Regions from separate parts of the Micromonospora sp. LH3U1 genome, predicted to be linked through region 2. Evidence: riboswitches for the same ligand, from Rfam matches in the RefSeq annotation. Region 2 holds a riboswitch; the other holds the start of a gene.
What was found. Region 2 has a riboswitch for thiamine pyrophosphate ahead of thiE (thiamine phosphate synthase). Riboswitches for the same ligand answer to the same signal wherever they lie in the genome.

Region 1 (7,854 bases), 670 kb from region 2:
CGAGGAGACCGCGCCGACCGCACCGCCATCGGGAAGCGGCAGCGTGGCGTCCCCGTAGGGCGCGCCGTTGTCGAGCACCACGTCGGCGAGGTCACTCAGCTTGCGCCCGGACGGGTGGCGGGAGGTCATCCGGCCGGAGTGCTGCGCGGAGGTGATCGCCACCAGCCCGTGGCCGCGTTCCTTGACCAGGGTGGCGAACTCCACCATCGCGCCGTTGACCCCGGAGTTCGAGGCGAGCACGAAGACGTCGGTGGGCCGCACCGGAGCCAACTCGTAGAGGCGGTGCGCGACCGCCGGGTCCCGTTCCAGCATCGGGCCGAGCCGCTCGGCCGGTTCGCCGCCGAGCAGCACCAGGTCGCGTAGCGCGATCCGGTTGGTCGGCACCAGACCGCCTGCCCGGCCGGCGATCTCCATCGCCAGGGCCTCCGAGTGCCCGGTGCCGAACGCGTGCACCACGCCATCGGCGCGCACGGCCTCGGCGATCAGGTCGGCGGCCCGCCCCACCGCCTCCCGCTGACTCGCGGCCACCCGGCCGATCGTCTCGGTCACCACGGCCAGGTAGTCCTCGGCACTCACCGTCATGCGTCCTCCGTCGTCCGATTACGGGCCAGCCAACGCACCGCGAAGTCGACGGCGGCCCGTTGGCGCATCAACCTGCCGGTCCCGGCGCCGACCGGTCCGGTGCGAACCGCCCCGGTGGCCTCCAGGTCGGCGCCCAACGCGCCGAAGTCGTCCGCGTCGAGCCGTACGTCCTGCCACCACATCCATTCGCGGCCACCGTCGGAGGTGCGCACCGAGGCACCGATGCGCTCCCGCGGCGAGCCCGTGCGGCGGTACTCGGCCAGGTGCAGCGAGGTGCTCACGGAGTGGTCCACGCCGAGCAGCAACACGTCGGCGTCCAGGTCGTAGAGCCGGGCCAGCGGGGAGCCCTCGCCGAGCATGTCGACAAGCGTGTGCCCGGCCACCACCTGCTCGGCGGCCGGCCCGAGCGCGGCGAACGACACGTGCGGATGCGAACTGCGCAGGGCACCGGGCCAGCCACGGACCGTCTCGGCGAGCACACCCATGAACCGGCTCGGCGTGACGGCCGGGTCGAAGCCCGGCATCTCCGAGCGGATCAGCGGCCACCAGTCCGCCGGCACCGGCGGGTTGCGCCACTCGGCGGGATCGCTGTTGTCCGGCGTGTGGGTGGGCACCACGATCGTGCCGTCCGGGCCGAGCGCGTCGCGCAGGGCGAGCACCACCGCGTGCGGCCCGCCGATGACGAAGCCCAGCGGACGCAACGCGGCGTGCACCAGCAGCGTCGCACCGGGGCGTACGCCCAGCAGGCGCAGCTGCGCGGCGATCGAACGCCGGCTGCCCGGCCCGCTGGCGTCCGTCGTCATCGTTGCCCTTCCTCGCTGACCCGCACGGTTCAGGCCGTCGCGCCGGCTCGGGCCAGGATCGCCTCGGCGAGCGGGCCCGGTGCCGCGTCCGGGATCCAGTGACTGACCTCGGGCAACTGCACGAAGCGGTAGTCCCCGGTGACGTGCGCCGCACACGCCTCGGCGGCGGTCCGGCCGATCGCGACGTCCCGGTCACTCCAGACGTACGTGGTGGGCACCGCGACCGGGCCCACCGCGGCCAGGTCGGCGCGGGACATCGCCCGGTACCAGTTCAGCGCGGCGGTGAGCGCCCCCGGCTCGCGCATCGGGGCGGCGTAGCGGTCCACCCGGGACGCGTCGCCCACCCCGCCGAGCAGCTTGCGCAGCGCGGTCGCGTGCCAGGCGAGCAGCACCTTCTCCGCCTTGTCCGGCTTACGGAACAGCGCGATGTACGACGAGCGGGCCTTCTGCTGGCCGTCGGTGGCCAGGGCGTGCGCCATGGCCGCCGGATGCGGCACGGACACCGCGGTCAGCGTCCGGAGCCGCTCGGCGTGCCCCGCGGCGACCGCCCAGGCCACGATCGCGCCCCAGTCGTGGCCGACCAGGTGGACGGCGTCCAGCCCGAGAGCGTCGAGCACCGCCACCACGTCGGCGACCAGCTCGGGGATCCGGTAGTCGGCCACCGCCGCCGGCCGGGCGCCCGGGGAGTAACCGCGCTGGTCCAGCGCGTACGTGCGCAGCCCGCCGGCGTGCAGCGCCGGCACCACGTCGTCCCACTCGCCGCTGTGCTGGGGGAAACCGTGCAGCAGCAGGACGGGCACGCCGTCCGGCGGACCGCCCACGGTTACCTCGAACGTGAAGCCTCGCGCGTCAACCCGCATGATCGGAAGCGTACCCAGCCGACGGCGCGCTGGTCGCGCACCGCAGGTCAGGCGGATGCCCTGCTGGGCCAGCGGCCCTGGTCGGTGTTAGCGTCAGCGAGACAACTTCACATCCGACAGGGGAGCGCACAGCGCTGAGAGTGCGGGCACGCCCGCAGACCCTCGAACCTGATCTGGGTAATGCCAGCGCAGGGAGTTCGGTCGACCTCCAGCCGCGCCGCCGTCCGGTGCCACCGGACGCGCGGCGTGCGTCTTCTCCTGGTTCGCACTCACGAACTGGGAGTAACACATGAAATCCACCACCGACACCAACCGTTGGCGGACCATCGACATCGTGGTCGCCTCGGTCATCGCGGTCGCCTTCGGCGTCATCTTCTGGGCGTGGGGCCTGGTCTGGAGCGCCACCGAGGGCGCGTTCGCCTTCTTCCCGCCGGCGCAGACGCTGCTCTACGGCGTCTGGCTGATGCCGGCCGTGATCGGCGGTCTGGTCATCCGCAAGCCGGGCGCCGCGCTCTACTGCGAGACGGTCGCCGCGGTCCTCTCCGCGCTGCTGGGCAGTCAGTGGGCCGGCACGGTGATCCCGCAGGGCATCGTGCAGGGCATCGGCGCCGAGCTGGCGTTCGCCGCCTTCCGGTACCGGTCGTTCCGCCTGCCGACCGCGGTGCTGGCCGGCGCGCTGACCGGTCTCAGTGCCGCGCTGTTCGACTTCTTCATCTGGAACGTCGACTACGCGCTGACCGACTACCGCATCCCGTACGCGCTGCTCACCATCGTCAGCGCCACCGTGATCGCCGGCGCGGGCGGCTGGCTGCTGACCAAGGCCCTGGCCAACACCGGCGTCCTGGACCGCTTCCCAGCAGGCCGCGACCGCGCACTGATCTGACCGCACGGCACCCGGCTGCGTTGATCAAGAGGTTTGCGTCAACGGGAGGCGATGTTCTGACGCAAACCTCTTGATCAACGGATGCGATCGCGACCCGGAGGGAGGTCAGGTGGGCGGGGTACTGCTGCGGGGGTTCGGGTGGCGCCACGCTGGGCGGCGCGCCTGGGCGGTGCGGGGGGTTGATCTGCGGATTGAGGCTGGGGAACGGGTTCTGCTGCTCGGGCCTTCGGGCGCCGGCAAGAGCACCTTGCTCAGCGCCCTTGCCGGGCTGCTGCCGGATGACTCCGGCGAGCAGGAGGGCACCGTCGAGATCGACGGGCTCGACCCGCGCAAGGGGCGGGAACGGGTCGGCATCGTCTTCCAGGACCCGGAGACCCAGCTGGTGATGGCGCGCTGCGGCGACGACATCGCGTTCGGGCTGGAGAACCGGGGAGTACCAGCCGCCGAGATCTGGCCGCGGGTGGACGAGTCGCTGCATCGCGTCGGCTTCCCGTACTCCCGGGACCGCAACACCGCCGCGCTCTCCGGCGGCGAGCAGCAACGCCTCGCCCTGGCCGGCGCGCTGGCCCTGCGCCCCGGCCTGCTGCTGCTCGACGAGCCGACCGCCAACCTCGACCCGACCGGGGCCGACCTGGTCCGACAGGCGGTGACCGGCGCGCTGGACGCCGACACCACGCTGATCCTCGTCGAGCACCGGGTCGCCGAAGCACTGCCGCTGGTCGACCGGGTGGTCGTCCTGGAACCCGGCGGCGGGGTCCGCGCGGACGGCACACCCGAGGCGGTCTTCGCCGCGCACGGTGCCACTCTGGCCGCCGAGGGGGTCTGGGTGCCCGGTCACCCCATCGCACCCCGGCCGGCAACCTCCGCGCCCGGGGAGCGCCTGCTCACCGCCGACCGGCTCGGCCTGCCGCCGCGGCTGGGCTCCACAAACCTGGCGGTACGCGCCGGCGAGGTGCTCGCCGTACGCGGACCCAACGGTGCCGGCAAGTCCACCCTGGCGTTGCTGCTCGGTGGGCTGCTCCGGCCGGGCACCGGACGGGTCACGGCGTCCGCCGAACTGGCCGGCGCCGACCATCGCACTCCCCCGCACCGCTGGCGCGCCCCCGCGCTGGCCCGGAGGATCGGGTCGGTCTTCCAGGATCCGGAGCACCAGTTCGTCACCAGCACCGTCTTCGACGAGCTGGCGCTCGGCCCGCGCCGGACCGGTCAACCCGAGGCGGCCGTCAAGGAGACCGTGGCCGGGCTGCTGGAGCGGCTGCGACTGGCCCGGCTCGCCGCAGCCAACCCGTACACCCTCTCCGGTGGTGAGGCGCGGCGGCTGAGCGTGGCGACCGCCCTGGCCACCGCGCCCCGCCTGCTCATCTGCGATGAGCCCACCTTCGGCCAGGACCGACGGACCTGGCGGGAGCTGGTCGATCTCTTCGCCGACCTGCGCGACGCCGGCCACGGCGTGGTCGCGGTCACCCACGACGCGGACTTCGTCGCCGCGCTCGCCGACCGCACAGTCACCCTCCAGCGGACCGTGACCGGCCCGGACGGCAACCGATGATCAGCATCGAGCCGATCGCGGCGCCCGACGCGCCATTGGCCCGCCGCAACCCGGTGGCGAAGGTCGCCGCCGCAATGGCCTTCTCGTTCACCCTGCTGGCCACCCTGGACCCGGTGGCCCCGGCGATCGCCATCGCAATCGAACTCGCCGTGCTGCCGCTGTTCGGCATCGGCTACCGGGCGTTGGCCCGCCGGGCCTGGCCACTGCTGCTCAGCGCCGCCGGCATCCTGGTCACCCTGGTGCTCTTCGCCGCCGACCAGTCCGGCCGGATCCTGCTGGACGCCGGACCGGTGCTGGTGAGCACCGGCGTGCTGCTCACCGCGCTCGGCCTGGTGCTGCGAGTGTTCGCGGTGGCCCTGCCCGGTGTGATCGTCTTCGCGACCACCGACCCCACCGATCTCGCCGACGCGTTGATCCAGAACGTGAAGGCACCGGCCCGGTTCGCCATCGGGGCACTGGCCGCGTTCCGGCTGGTGCCGCTGCTCGGTCAGGAGTGGCAGATGATCAGCATGGCCCGGCGCGCGCGGGGCGTCGACGCGGGACGCAACCCGGTGGCGAAGCTGCGACTGTTCGCCTCCACCGCATTCGCGCTGCTGGTCGGGGCCATCCGCCGGGGCACCCGCCTGGCCGTGGCGATGGACGCGCGCGGCTTCGACGCCGGTACGCCTCGCACCGTGGCCCGCCGCCAACGCTTCGGACGCGCCGACGGGCTGCTCATCGCCGGGGCTGTCACCCTGGCCGCCGCCGCCCTGACGACGAGCGTCCTCCTCGGGACCTTCCGCCCCCTGATCAGCTGACCACCGTCCCCGGGCCGTGCCGGGCCGGATCTGCACAACATCAGGGATGGTGCTGCTTCGTTGGGCGGTGAGGCAGCACCATCCCTGATGTTGTTATCTGCCTCACCGCCCACGGCGTCGGGACAGCGCGCCGGGTGGGTGCGGGGTCGGTCAGCTGCGGCGGAAGGCGTAGCGGCGGCTCTGGCCGGCTTGTTGACCACGCCCGCCGGCCGACCGTGTCCCGCCACCCTGCGGCGGTCCGGCGGTCGGTGCCTTCGGTCGCCCGGCAACCTTCGGCAGGTCTGCCACCACCGGCGCGTCGACTGCTGCCGGCACGTCGAACGGCGGCACCAGCTCACCCGGCGGAGCCGGGTTATTCAGCACCGCCGGCAGCGCCGGCTCGACCAGCACTGCCGGCTCACCCAACTCCGCCGGAAGTGCCAGCTCGACCATGAGCGCCGGTTCGACCGCGAGATCGAAGTCGGGGCGGGCCGGTAGGAGCGCGTCATGGCCGGCCGCCGGGTCGGTGCCGGCGGACGTGGGTGCGGCTGTACGGGATTTCTTCCGGTTGCGCCTGGCAGGCATCCGGGCCTCCTTCGGTGCCGACCGTCACGGCCGGTCCCGCGCACCGGCGGTCGGTCGGATCGGCTGGTGACCGCCGCGGCGCGACGGTCGAACGGGGAGGGACAGCTCACCGGGATGGGGCAGAGTCAGCACCGCCGAACGGCGGGTGGGATGCGGACGCCCGGGAGCGCACGGACCGCGACGCGGGGCGGCGGGCCGGCTCGGAGAAGGGGCGTCAGTTGCGCATGCCCGAACACTATCGGGTGGGCGTACGCCGGCGCAGCCGATTTTCCTGGCACCATCGGCGGCATGCTGATCGCGTTCTCGGTAACCCCGCTCGGTGTCGGTGAGTCCGTCGGTGACCTGGTCGCCGAGGCGGTACGGGTGGTCCGTGACTCGGGCCTGCCCAACCGCACCGATGCCATGTTCACCACCATCGAGGGCGAGTGGGACGAGGTGATGGCGGTCGTGAAGCGGGCGGTCGACGTGGTGGCCGCGCAGGCGCCCCGGGTGAGCGTGGTGCTCAAGGCTGACGTACGGCCGGGAGTGACCGATGCGCTCACCGCGAAGGTGGCTCATGTGGAGGATCGCCTGGCCCAGGGCTGAGCGCCATCGACTGATTACCGGCTGTCGACGACACGCCCCCGCTCCCCTGCGCCCGCGATACCGTCGCAGCACGGCAGTACGACGGCGAGAGGTGGCGGCACGAATGGCTGAGCAGGCGACGGCGCAGATCGGCGTGACCGGGCTGGCGGTGATGGGACGCAATGTGGCCCGCAACCTGGCCCGCAACGGCTTCACAGTGGCGGTGCACAACCGTTCACCGGAGCGCACCCGCAGCCTGATCGCCGAGCATGGTGACGAAGGCACGTTTCTGCCCGGCGAGTCGATGGCCGATTTCGTGGCGTCACTGGAACGACCTCGCGCGGTCATTGTGATGGTCAAGGCCGGCGCGCCCACCGACGCGGTGATCGACGAGTTGGTGCCGCTGCTGGACGAGGGCGACATCATCGTCGACTGCGGTAACGCCCACTTCGCCGACACCCGTCGTCGGGAGGAGGCGCTGCGCGCGCAGGGGCTGCACTTCAGCGGCACCGGCGTCTCCGGTGGCGAGGAGGGCGCGCTGCTCGGGCCGAGCATCATGCCGGGCGGCTCCGCCGAGTCGTACGCCAAGCTCGGGCCGATGTTCGAGAAGATCGCCGCCCACGTGGACGGTGTGCCGTGCTGCATGCACGTCGGGCCGGACGGCGCCGGGCACTTCGTCAAGATGGTGCACAACGGCATCGAGTACGCCGACATGCAGCTCATCGCCGAGGCGTACGACCTGCTCCGGGCCGGCCTGGGCGCGGAGCCGGCGGAGATCGCGGAGATCTTCCGCGACTGGAACAACGGCGAGTTGGAGTCGTTCCTCATCGAGATCACCGCCGATGTGCTCGCGCACACCGACGCGGCGACCGGCCGACCGTTCGTGGACATCGTGCAGGACCGGGCCGAGCAGAAGGGCACCGGACGGTGGACGGTGCAGAGCGCCCTGGACCTTGGCATTCCGATCACCGGGATCGCCGAGGCAACCTTCGCCCGCTCGCTCTCCGGGCACGTCGACCAGCGGGAGGCGGCCCGCCGGGCGTTCCCGGACGCGGGTGAGAAGTGGCAGGTCGCCGACCGGGAGGCGTTCGTCGAGGACGTCCGCCGGGCGCTGCTCGCCTCCAAGATCGTCGCGTACGCGCAGGGCTTCGACCACATCCGCGCCGGCAGCCAGGAGTACGACTGGGACATCGACCTGGGCGGCACGGCGACGATCTGGCGGGGCGGCTGCATCATTCGGGCCCGCTTCCTC
Region 2 (7,854 bases):
TGACCGAGCAGCACCTGGAGCTGAACCCGGTCGCAGTCGATCTGCCCGTCCTCCGGGTCGGTCACCTTGACCGAGTAGCGGACCTGGTCACCCCAGTTGAAGAAGCCACCGTCCGGCGGGAACTCGATGGTCACCGTCGGTGCGGTGTTGCCCACGGTGATCGGCACGTTGGCCACCGCGGTACGGCCCTTCGGGTTGGTGACGGTGAGCTGGGCGGTGTAGCTGCCCGCCGTCGCGTACGTGTGCGTCGGGTTGGCCTCGGTCGAGGTCTGCCCGTCACCGAAGGCCCAGGCGTAGGTGAGCGCGCCACCGTCCGGGTCCCGGGAACCGGCGCTGGAGAAGGTGACCGTCAACGGCGTCGGCCCCGAGGTCGGGGTGGCGGCCGCTGCCGCGATCGGCGCGCGGTCACCGGCGGTGTAGTCGATCCGGTAGACGCCGGAGTTGTCGTTGTTGCCGCCGAAGCCGCTGCCCCACTCGATCAGGTACAGCGCGCCGTCCGGGCCGAACTCGAAGTCCATCGGCCGGAGCATGGTCATGCCGGTGAGCAGCTGGTTGATGTCCACCAACGACTTGCCGTCGGCGGTCACCTGCATGGTGTACATCTTGTTCTGGTTCCACTCGCCGAGCAGAGCCTTGCCGTCGTAGTACGCCGGCCACTTGCGGTTGGAGTTGAGGTCGGCGTCGTACCGGTAGACCGGGCCGCCCATCGGGGCGCCACCGCCGCCGATCTCCGGGTAACGCGCGTCACCGGCGTACCCGTAGTCGACGGTCGCCGGAACGACCGGCGGGAGGTTGGTCAGGCCGGTGTTGTTGGGCGAGTTGTTCACCGGTGCCGCGCAGTCGAACTTCGCCCCACTCGGACCGGACGGGAACGTGTAGTCGTTGTACGCCTCGTTCGTCCCCGTGCAGTACGGCCAGCCGTAGTTGCCAGGAGTGACGATGTTCCACTCGACCAGACCCCGGGGGCCTCGGTTCGGGTTGTCGGCGTTGGCGTCCGGCCCGTAGTCCGCGACGTACAGCGTGTTGGTCTTCGGGTCGGTGCCGATCCGGAACGGGTTGCGGAAGCCCATCGCGTAGATCTCGGGACGGGTCTTCTCGGTGCCCGCCGCGAAGAGGTTGCCCGACGGAACGGTGTACGTCCCGTCGTCCTCCGGGTGGATCCGGATCACCTTGCCGCGCAGGTCGTTGGTGTTGGCGGAGGTGCGCTGCGAGTCGTAGTCCTGGCGGCCCGGCCGCTCGTCCAGCGGCGAGTACGCGCTCGACTCGAACGGGTTGGTGTTGTCACCGGTGGCCAGGTAGAGGTTGCCGTCGCCGTCGAAGGCCATGCTGCCGCCGGCGTGGCAGCAGGTGTTGCGCTGGGTGTCGACCCGCAGCACCTGCTTCTCGCTGGCCAGGTCGATGGTGTCGCCGGTGACCGTGAAGCGGGACAGCAGGTTGCGGGTGACCCCGTCGTTCGGGGCGTAGTAGAGGTACACCCAGTTGTTGGTGGCGAAGTCCGGGTCGAGTCGGATGCCGATCAGGCCGTCCTCGTTGCCGGTGAAGACGTCCAGGTCGACGGCGGTGACGGTGCTGCCGGTGTCCGGCTTCACGATCTGGACGCGACCGTCGCGCTCGATGTAGAAGACCCGCCCGTCGGGGGCGATGTCCAGCTCCATCGGGTTGCTGGTGTTGCTGTCCAGCGTGACCTTCTCGAAGTTCGAGGTCTTCGAGGCGCCGCAGTCGGCGTTCTCGACACCTGCCGCGGTCCGGATGCCGCCGAGCAGGTGGGAGAGGAACTCGGGCTCGGCGTACGACTCCCGGGTGTGCCCCAGGCCCGTGTACCAGGACCGACCACCGTCATAGTCCTGACACCAGGCGACCGGGTGGTCCGCACCCATCGCGCCGGCGCCGGGGGTGTAGCTCTTCTCGTCCAGGCTGGCCAGCACGTGCACGTCCGGCCGGGGGTTGGTCTGGTAGTTGTACCACTCGTCGAACCGGGACCAGCGGTCCGGCAGCCCGGCCGTGGACGGGTGGGCGTGGTCCTCCACCTTGACCGTGGCCTGCTGGTTCTGCGGGTGGTTGGCGAAGTACGCGCCGACCAGGTCGCCGTACCAGGCCCAGCTGTACTCGGTGTCCGAGGCGGCGTGGATGCCGACGTAACCGCCGCCGGCCTTCACGTAGCGCTCGAACGCCGCCTGCTGGTCGGCGTTGAGCACGTCACCGGTGGTGGAGAGCCAGATCACCGCCTTGTACTTCGCCAGGTTGGCGTCGCTGAATGCGGCCCCGTCCTCGGAGTTGTCCACGGTGAATCCGTTGGCGACGCCGAGCTGTTGGATGGCGGCGACACCGGTGGGGATGGAGTCGTGCCGGAAGCCGGCGGTCTTGGAGAAGACCAGGACGGAGAAGGGATCGGCCGCGGCCTTTGGTGCCTTCGGTACCACCTGGGTGACCGGGGCTGCGGCTTTCGCATCGCGCGGGGGGACCTGGGCTGCTGGTGCTGCCGCCTGAGCGGGCATCCCGAACAGAGTCGTCGAGGCGAGAGCTAGGGAGATCAGGGTCGCGGTGATGGGTACGCGGGCACGACGAGAACGGGACACGCCGCCTCCTATGTCGTAGTGACAGGAATCGCGGGAGCCGGCTCGCCGAAGACCGTCCCAGATGGAGCCGGTGGTGACACCGTGCCAGGGTGCCTCCGCCAACATTTTGTCGAATCGCTGAACAAATTAATTCGGCTGGCTCAATGTCCGGCAAGATGCCGGCGGGTAACGGTTCTGCAACGGCAGGCGACATTCCGAACAGGACCGGGATGAAGCGCCCAACCGATTCCGCCGCCCCGGCCCGCCGACCCCTCCCTTGGCAGACCCGCGGATCTGTCGTACGGTGACACGCAAGTAACCCACGGGAGCCCGGTGTACCGGGCTGAGAGGGGGGCTGACAGCCCCCGACCGTCGAACCTGATCCGGGTAATGCCGGCGCAGGGAGGAGCGTTGCCGTGCCGTCCCTGGGGCGACTGCATCTGATCACCGACACCCGACCCGGCCGGGACCCACTCACCGTGGTCCGGGCCGCCCTCACTGCGGCCCGCGCCGACCTGGTGGTGCAGGTCCGGGTCGAGGATTCCGCCACCGACCGCGAGGCGTACGACCTGGCCCAGCGGGTGCTGGCGCTCTGCGCGTCGTACGGGGCGACCTGCCTGGTCAACGACCGCTTGCACGTGGCGCTGGCGGTGGGCGCCGCCGGCGGGCACGTCGGCGCGGACGACCTGCCGGTCGCCGCCGCCCGCCGGGTGCTCGGCCCCACCGGCGTGCTGGGAGCCACCGCCCGCGCGCCGGGAACGGCGACCGAGGCCGTCGCGGCGGGAGCCAGCTACCTGGGTGTCGGGCCGTGCCACACCACCAGCACCAAGACCGGGCTGCCGGATCCGATCGGCCCTGCGGGAGTACGCGCGGTCACCGACGCCGTGGACGTGCCGGTCATCGCGATCGGCGGGGTCACCGCCGCCCACGTGCCGGCTCTGCGAGCCGCTGGGGCGTACGGGGTTGCGGTCGTCGGTGCTCTCTCCGCTGCAGCCGACCCCGCTCGGGCGACCGCCGAACTGATCGAGGCTCTGACGTGCTGACCGGCCGGTTCCCGTCACCGCGATCGAGCGACCGGGTCCGGCCGGACGTCGCGGTGGTGGGGGCGGGGCCGATCGGGCTGGCGATCGCCTGGCGCTGCGCCGCCCGAGGGCTGCGAGTGGTGGTCCACGATCCGGCGTCCGGCTCGGGGGCGTCGGCGGTGGCCGCAGGCATGCTCTCCCCGGTCTCCGAGGCGTACTTCGGTGAGCGGGATCTGACCGCGCTGCTGCTGGCATCCGCCGCCCGCTGGCCGGAGTTCGCCGCCGAGCTGACGGCGGCTACCGGCGCCGACATCGGCTACCGGACCGAGGGCACCCTCATGGTCGGGCTGACCGGCGACGACCTGGCCGAGGCGCGCAGGCTCTGGGCGTACCAGCAGGGTTTGGGTCTGCCCGTGACCCCGCTGCGCCCCAGCGAGCTGCGCGACCGCGAGCCGGCGCTCGCCCCACGGGTGCGCGGCGGCGCGCTCGCGCCCACCGACCACCAGGTCGACCCCCGACTGCTGGTGCCGGCGCTGCGCACGGCCGCGCAGCGGGCCGGCGCGGTGCTCGTGCCGCACGCGGTCCAGCGTCTGTCCGAAGTGGACGCGCGGATCACCGTGGTCGCCGCCGGCTGCGGGGCCGCCGGTCTCACCGGCCTGCCCGTGCGTCCGGTGAAGGGCCAGATCCTCCGGCTACGCGCGCCCGATGGCGTCGCGCCGGGCTTCCGGCACGTGATCCGGGGGTACGCCGACGGCGAGCCTGCCTACCTGGTGCCCCGCGCCGACGGCGAGGTCGTGCTCGGCGCGACGGTCGAGGAGCGGTCGGACACCACGGTCACCGCAGGTGCCGTGCAGCGCCTACTCCGCGCCGGCATCGACCTGCTGCCCGAGCTGGCCGAGTACGACCTGGTCGAGGCGGTCGCCGGGCTGCGCCCGGGCACCCCGGACAACGCGCCGATCCTCGGGCCGCTACCCGGCCGGCCGGACGTCCTGGCCGCCACCGGGCACCACCGCCACGGCATCGTGCTGACCCCGATCACCGCCGACCTGATCGCCGACCTGGTGCTCACCGGCGTACCCGACCGGCTGCTCGCGCCCTTCCGGGCCGACCGCTTCGGCGGTGCCGGCTCGGCCGGTGCCGGGGGAGTCGGTTCCGGCTCGGTCGGTTCCGGGGCGGTCGGGACGGGCGGACCTGAACGGGCAACGGAGGGGGACCGGTGGAGTTGACGGTGAACGGGGCCGGACGCAGCGTCCCCGACGGTGTTTCGGTGGCGGACCTGGTCCGCGACGTCGTGCCTCAGCAGCGTGGGGTGGCGGTCGCGGTCAACGGCGAGGTGGTGCCCCGGGCTGGCTGGCCGGCCCGGGTGCTGCGCGACGGTGACCGCGTCGAGGTGCTCACCGCGGCGCAGGGCGGGTGAGCGGCGTGCCATTCGAGCTGGGTGGGGAGACGTTCACCTCACGGCTGATCCTCGGCACCGGCGGCGCCGCGAACCTGCACGTGCTGGAGCAGGCGATCCGGGCGTCCGGCACCGAGCTCGTCACCCTGGCGCTGCGTCGGGTGGGCACGGCGCCGGGCTCCACCGGAGGGCTGCTGGAACTGCTGGACCGGTGCGGGGTACGGCTGCTGCCGAACACCGCCGGCTGCCACACGGCGACCGAGGCGGTGAAGGTGGCCCGGCTGGCCCGGGACGCGTTCGACACCGACTGGGTCAAGCTGGAGGTGATCGGCGACGAGCGGACGCTGCTGCCCGACGGGGTGGAACTGCTCCGCGCCGCCGAGGAACTGGTCGGCGACGGCTTCACCGTGCTGCCGTACACCAGCGACGACCCGGTGCTGGCCCGCCGGCTCGCCGACGTGGGCTGTGCCGCGGTGATGCCGGCCGGCTCCCCGATCGGTTCGGGGCTCGGCATCGGCAACCCGCACCACATCCGGCTGATCCGTCAGGGTGTGGACGTGCCGGTGATCCTCGACGCCGGCATCGGCACCGCATCCGATGCGGCCCTCGCCATGGAATTGGGCTGCGACGCGGTGCTGCTGGCAAGCGCGGTGACCCGGGCCGCGGACCCGGTGGCGATGGCCACCGCGATGCGCTACGCGGTCGAGGCGGGCCGACTGGCCGCAGGCGCCGGCCGGATCGCCCGTCGCTTCCACGCGCTTCCCTCCACACCTGACGAGGGAAGACCCGACCTGTGACCCCGCCGTCCGGTGTTGTCGTGTTGACCGATCGGCTCGTGGCGCGGGGCGGGCTCGACCGGGTGGTGGCGGGGGCGGTGGCCGGGGGAGTGCGCTGGGTGGTGCTCCGGGAGAAGGACCTGCCCCGCGCCGAGCGCGCGGCCCTCGCCGCCGACCTGCGCGCGATCCTCGTCGACGTCGGCGGAACCCTCATCGTGGCCGGCCCCGATCCGCTCGGCGGCGACGCCGTCCACTTGCCGGCCGCCGGCCCGTACCCGCCACCGACCCACCAACTCGTCGGCCGCTCCTGCCACAACCGCACCGAGCTCGACCGCCTGACCACAGAGCACTACGCCACCGTGTCCCCGGTGTGGCCGACGAGGACGAAACCCGGCTACGGCCCACCCCTGCGCCCGGAGGGGCTGCGCAAGCTGATCGAGGTCAGCCCGGTGCCCCTGCTGGCCCTCGGCGGAGTCGAGACCCCAGAACAGGTAACCGCCTGCATCGAGGCAGGAGCCGTCGGGGTGGCAGTGCTGGGCGCACTGATGCGAGCCAAAGACCCCACCGAAACAGCCACCACCCTGATCAATGCTTTCCAAGAGGCGGTCACCCCCAAGCCCTCTAAAAGCCGCCACGGAGGCAGCAGGCCCCCACGAACGGGGCTGCGGCCGACCGTGCCCACTCCGGGCGGTCAGGCTTGATCCCTGCGTGGGCACGGTCGGCCGCAGCCCCAAACCGCAACCACCCACGCCCCGCAGCCCTCAACCGCAACCAAAGAGGAAAGATGACCCCGAGCACCATCCTCACCATCGCCGGCTCAGACTCCGGCGGCGGCGCGGGCATCCAGGCCGACCTCAAGGTCTTCGCCGCGCTGGGCGCGTACGGCACCAGCGTCCTCACGGCGGTCACCGCGCAGAACACCCGGGGTGTCGACGCGGTGCTGCCGCTACCTCCGCGCACGGTCACCGAGCAGTTGGACAGCGTGCTCGCCGACTTCACCGTCCGCGCGGTCAAGACGGGGATGCTCGGCACCCCGGCGGTCGCCGACGTGGTAGCCGAGGCCGCACGGGACGGCCGGCTGCCCCAGCTTGTCGTCGACCCGGTGCTGGTTGCCACCAGTGGCCACCGGCTCGGCGTGGTGGAGGCGGTCGAGCGGCTGCTGCCGTACGCCAGGGTGGCGACGCCGAACTGCGCGGAGGCCGCCGCCATCACGGGGCGCCCGGTGGACGACGTGGCCGGGATGGTCGTGGCCGCCGAGGCTCTCGTTGCCGGCGGCCCGGAGTACGTCGTGGTCACGGGCGGTGACCTGGACGGAGGCGAGGCGGTCGACGTGCTGCACGGCGGCGGCGTCACCACCCTGTTGCGCGCACCCCGGGTGGCCACCCGGCACACCCACGGCACGGGGTGCTCGTTCTCGGCGGCGATCGCGGTGCGGCTCGCGCTGGGCGATCCGGTGCCGGCGGCGGTAGGGGCCGCCAAGGAATACGTGCTCCGCGCGCTGACCGGCGCGCGGAGTTGGGAGCTGGGCGCGGGGCGCGGGCCGCTGAACCACTTCGGCTGGTCCGCTTGAATTCCAAGGGAGGCAGTCATGCAGGCACGAGGCAAGGTGTACGTCGAGGGTTCGCGGCCGGATGTCCGGGTGCCGTTCGCGGAGGTGGAGCTGACCGGCGACCATCCGCCGGTGCGGCTCTACGACACGTCCGGTCCCGGTTCCGACCCTGAGGTGGGGCTGCCGCCGCTGCGTGGGCCGTGGATCGCCGAGCGGGGTGACGTGGCGCCGGTGCGGGGGCGGGCACGCCGCTCGCCGGGACGGACGGTCGCCGGCCCACCCAGCTGGCGTACGCGCGGGCCGGTGTGGTGACGCCGGAGATGGAGTTCGTGGCGATCCGGGAGAACGTCGACCCGGAGCTCGTACGGGCCGAGATCGCCGCCGGCCGGGCGGTGCTGCCGCTCAACGTGAACCATCCGGAGTGCGAGCCGGCGATCATCGGGAAGGCGTTCCTGGTCAAGGTGAACGCCAACATCGGCACCTCCGCGGTCAGCTCGTCGGTCGCCGAGGAGGTGGAGAAGCTGACCTGGGCCACCCGCTGGGGAGCGGACACCGT

Region 1: another riboswitch for thiamine pyrophosphate. It lies ahead of PCA76_RS25685 (ECF transporter S component); the one in region 2 lies ahead of thiE (thiamine phosphate synthase).

Annotation. Positions count from the first base shown of each region.
Region 1 covers NZ_CP116936.1:5,622,463-5,630,316, forward strand. The annotation lists gene PCA76_RS25670 (SIS domain-containing protein) at 1-582, opposite strand, end outside; gene PCA76_RS25675 (aminoglycoside N(3)-acetyltransferase) at 579-1,385, opposite strand; gene PCA76_RS25680 (alpha/beta fold hydrolase) at 1,415-2,245, opposite strand; TPP riboswitch at 2,354-2,458, shown strand; gene PCA76_RS25685 (ECF transporter S component) at 2,535-3,128, shown strand; gene PCA76_RS25690 (ABC transporter ATP-binding protein) at 3,238-4,677, shown strand; gene PCA76_RS25695 (energy-coupling factor transporter transmembrane component T family protein) at 4,674-5,474, shown strand; gene PCA76_RS25700 (hypothetical protein) at 5,625-6,038, opposite strand; gene PCA76_RS25705 (MTH1187 family thiamine-binding protein) at 6,327-6,623, shown strand; gene gndA (NADP-dependent phosphogluconate dehydrogenase) at 6,727-7,854, shown strand, end outside.
Region 2 covers NZ_CP116936.1:6,291,934-6,299,787, reverse strand. The annotation lists gene PCA76_RS28835 (ThuA domain-containing protein) at 1-2,576, opposite strand, end outside; TPP riboswitch at 2,868-2,977, shown strand; gene thiE (thiamine phosphate synthase) at 2,972-3,598, shown strand; gene thiO (glycine oxidase ThiO) at 3,592-4,803, shown strand; gene thiS (sulfur carrier protein ThiS) at 4,794-4,994, shown strand; gene PCA76_RS28815 (thiazole synthase) at 4,991-5,770, shown strand; gene PCA76_RS28810 (thiamine phosphate synthase) at 5,767-6,450, shown strand; gene thiD (bifunctional hydroxymethylpyrimidine kinase/phosphomethylpyrimidine kinase) at 6,534-7,319, shown strand; partial or broken gene thiC (phosphomethylpyrimidine synthase ThiC) at 7,338-7,854, shown strand, end outside.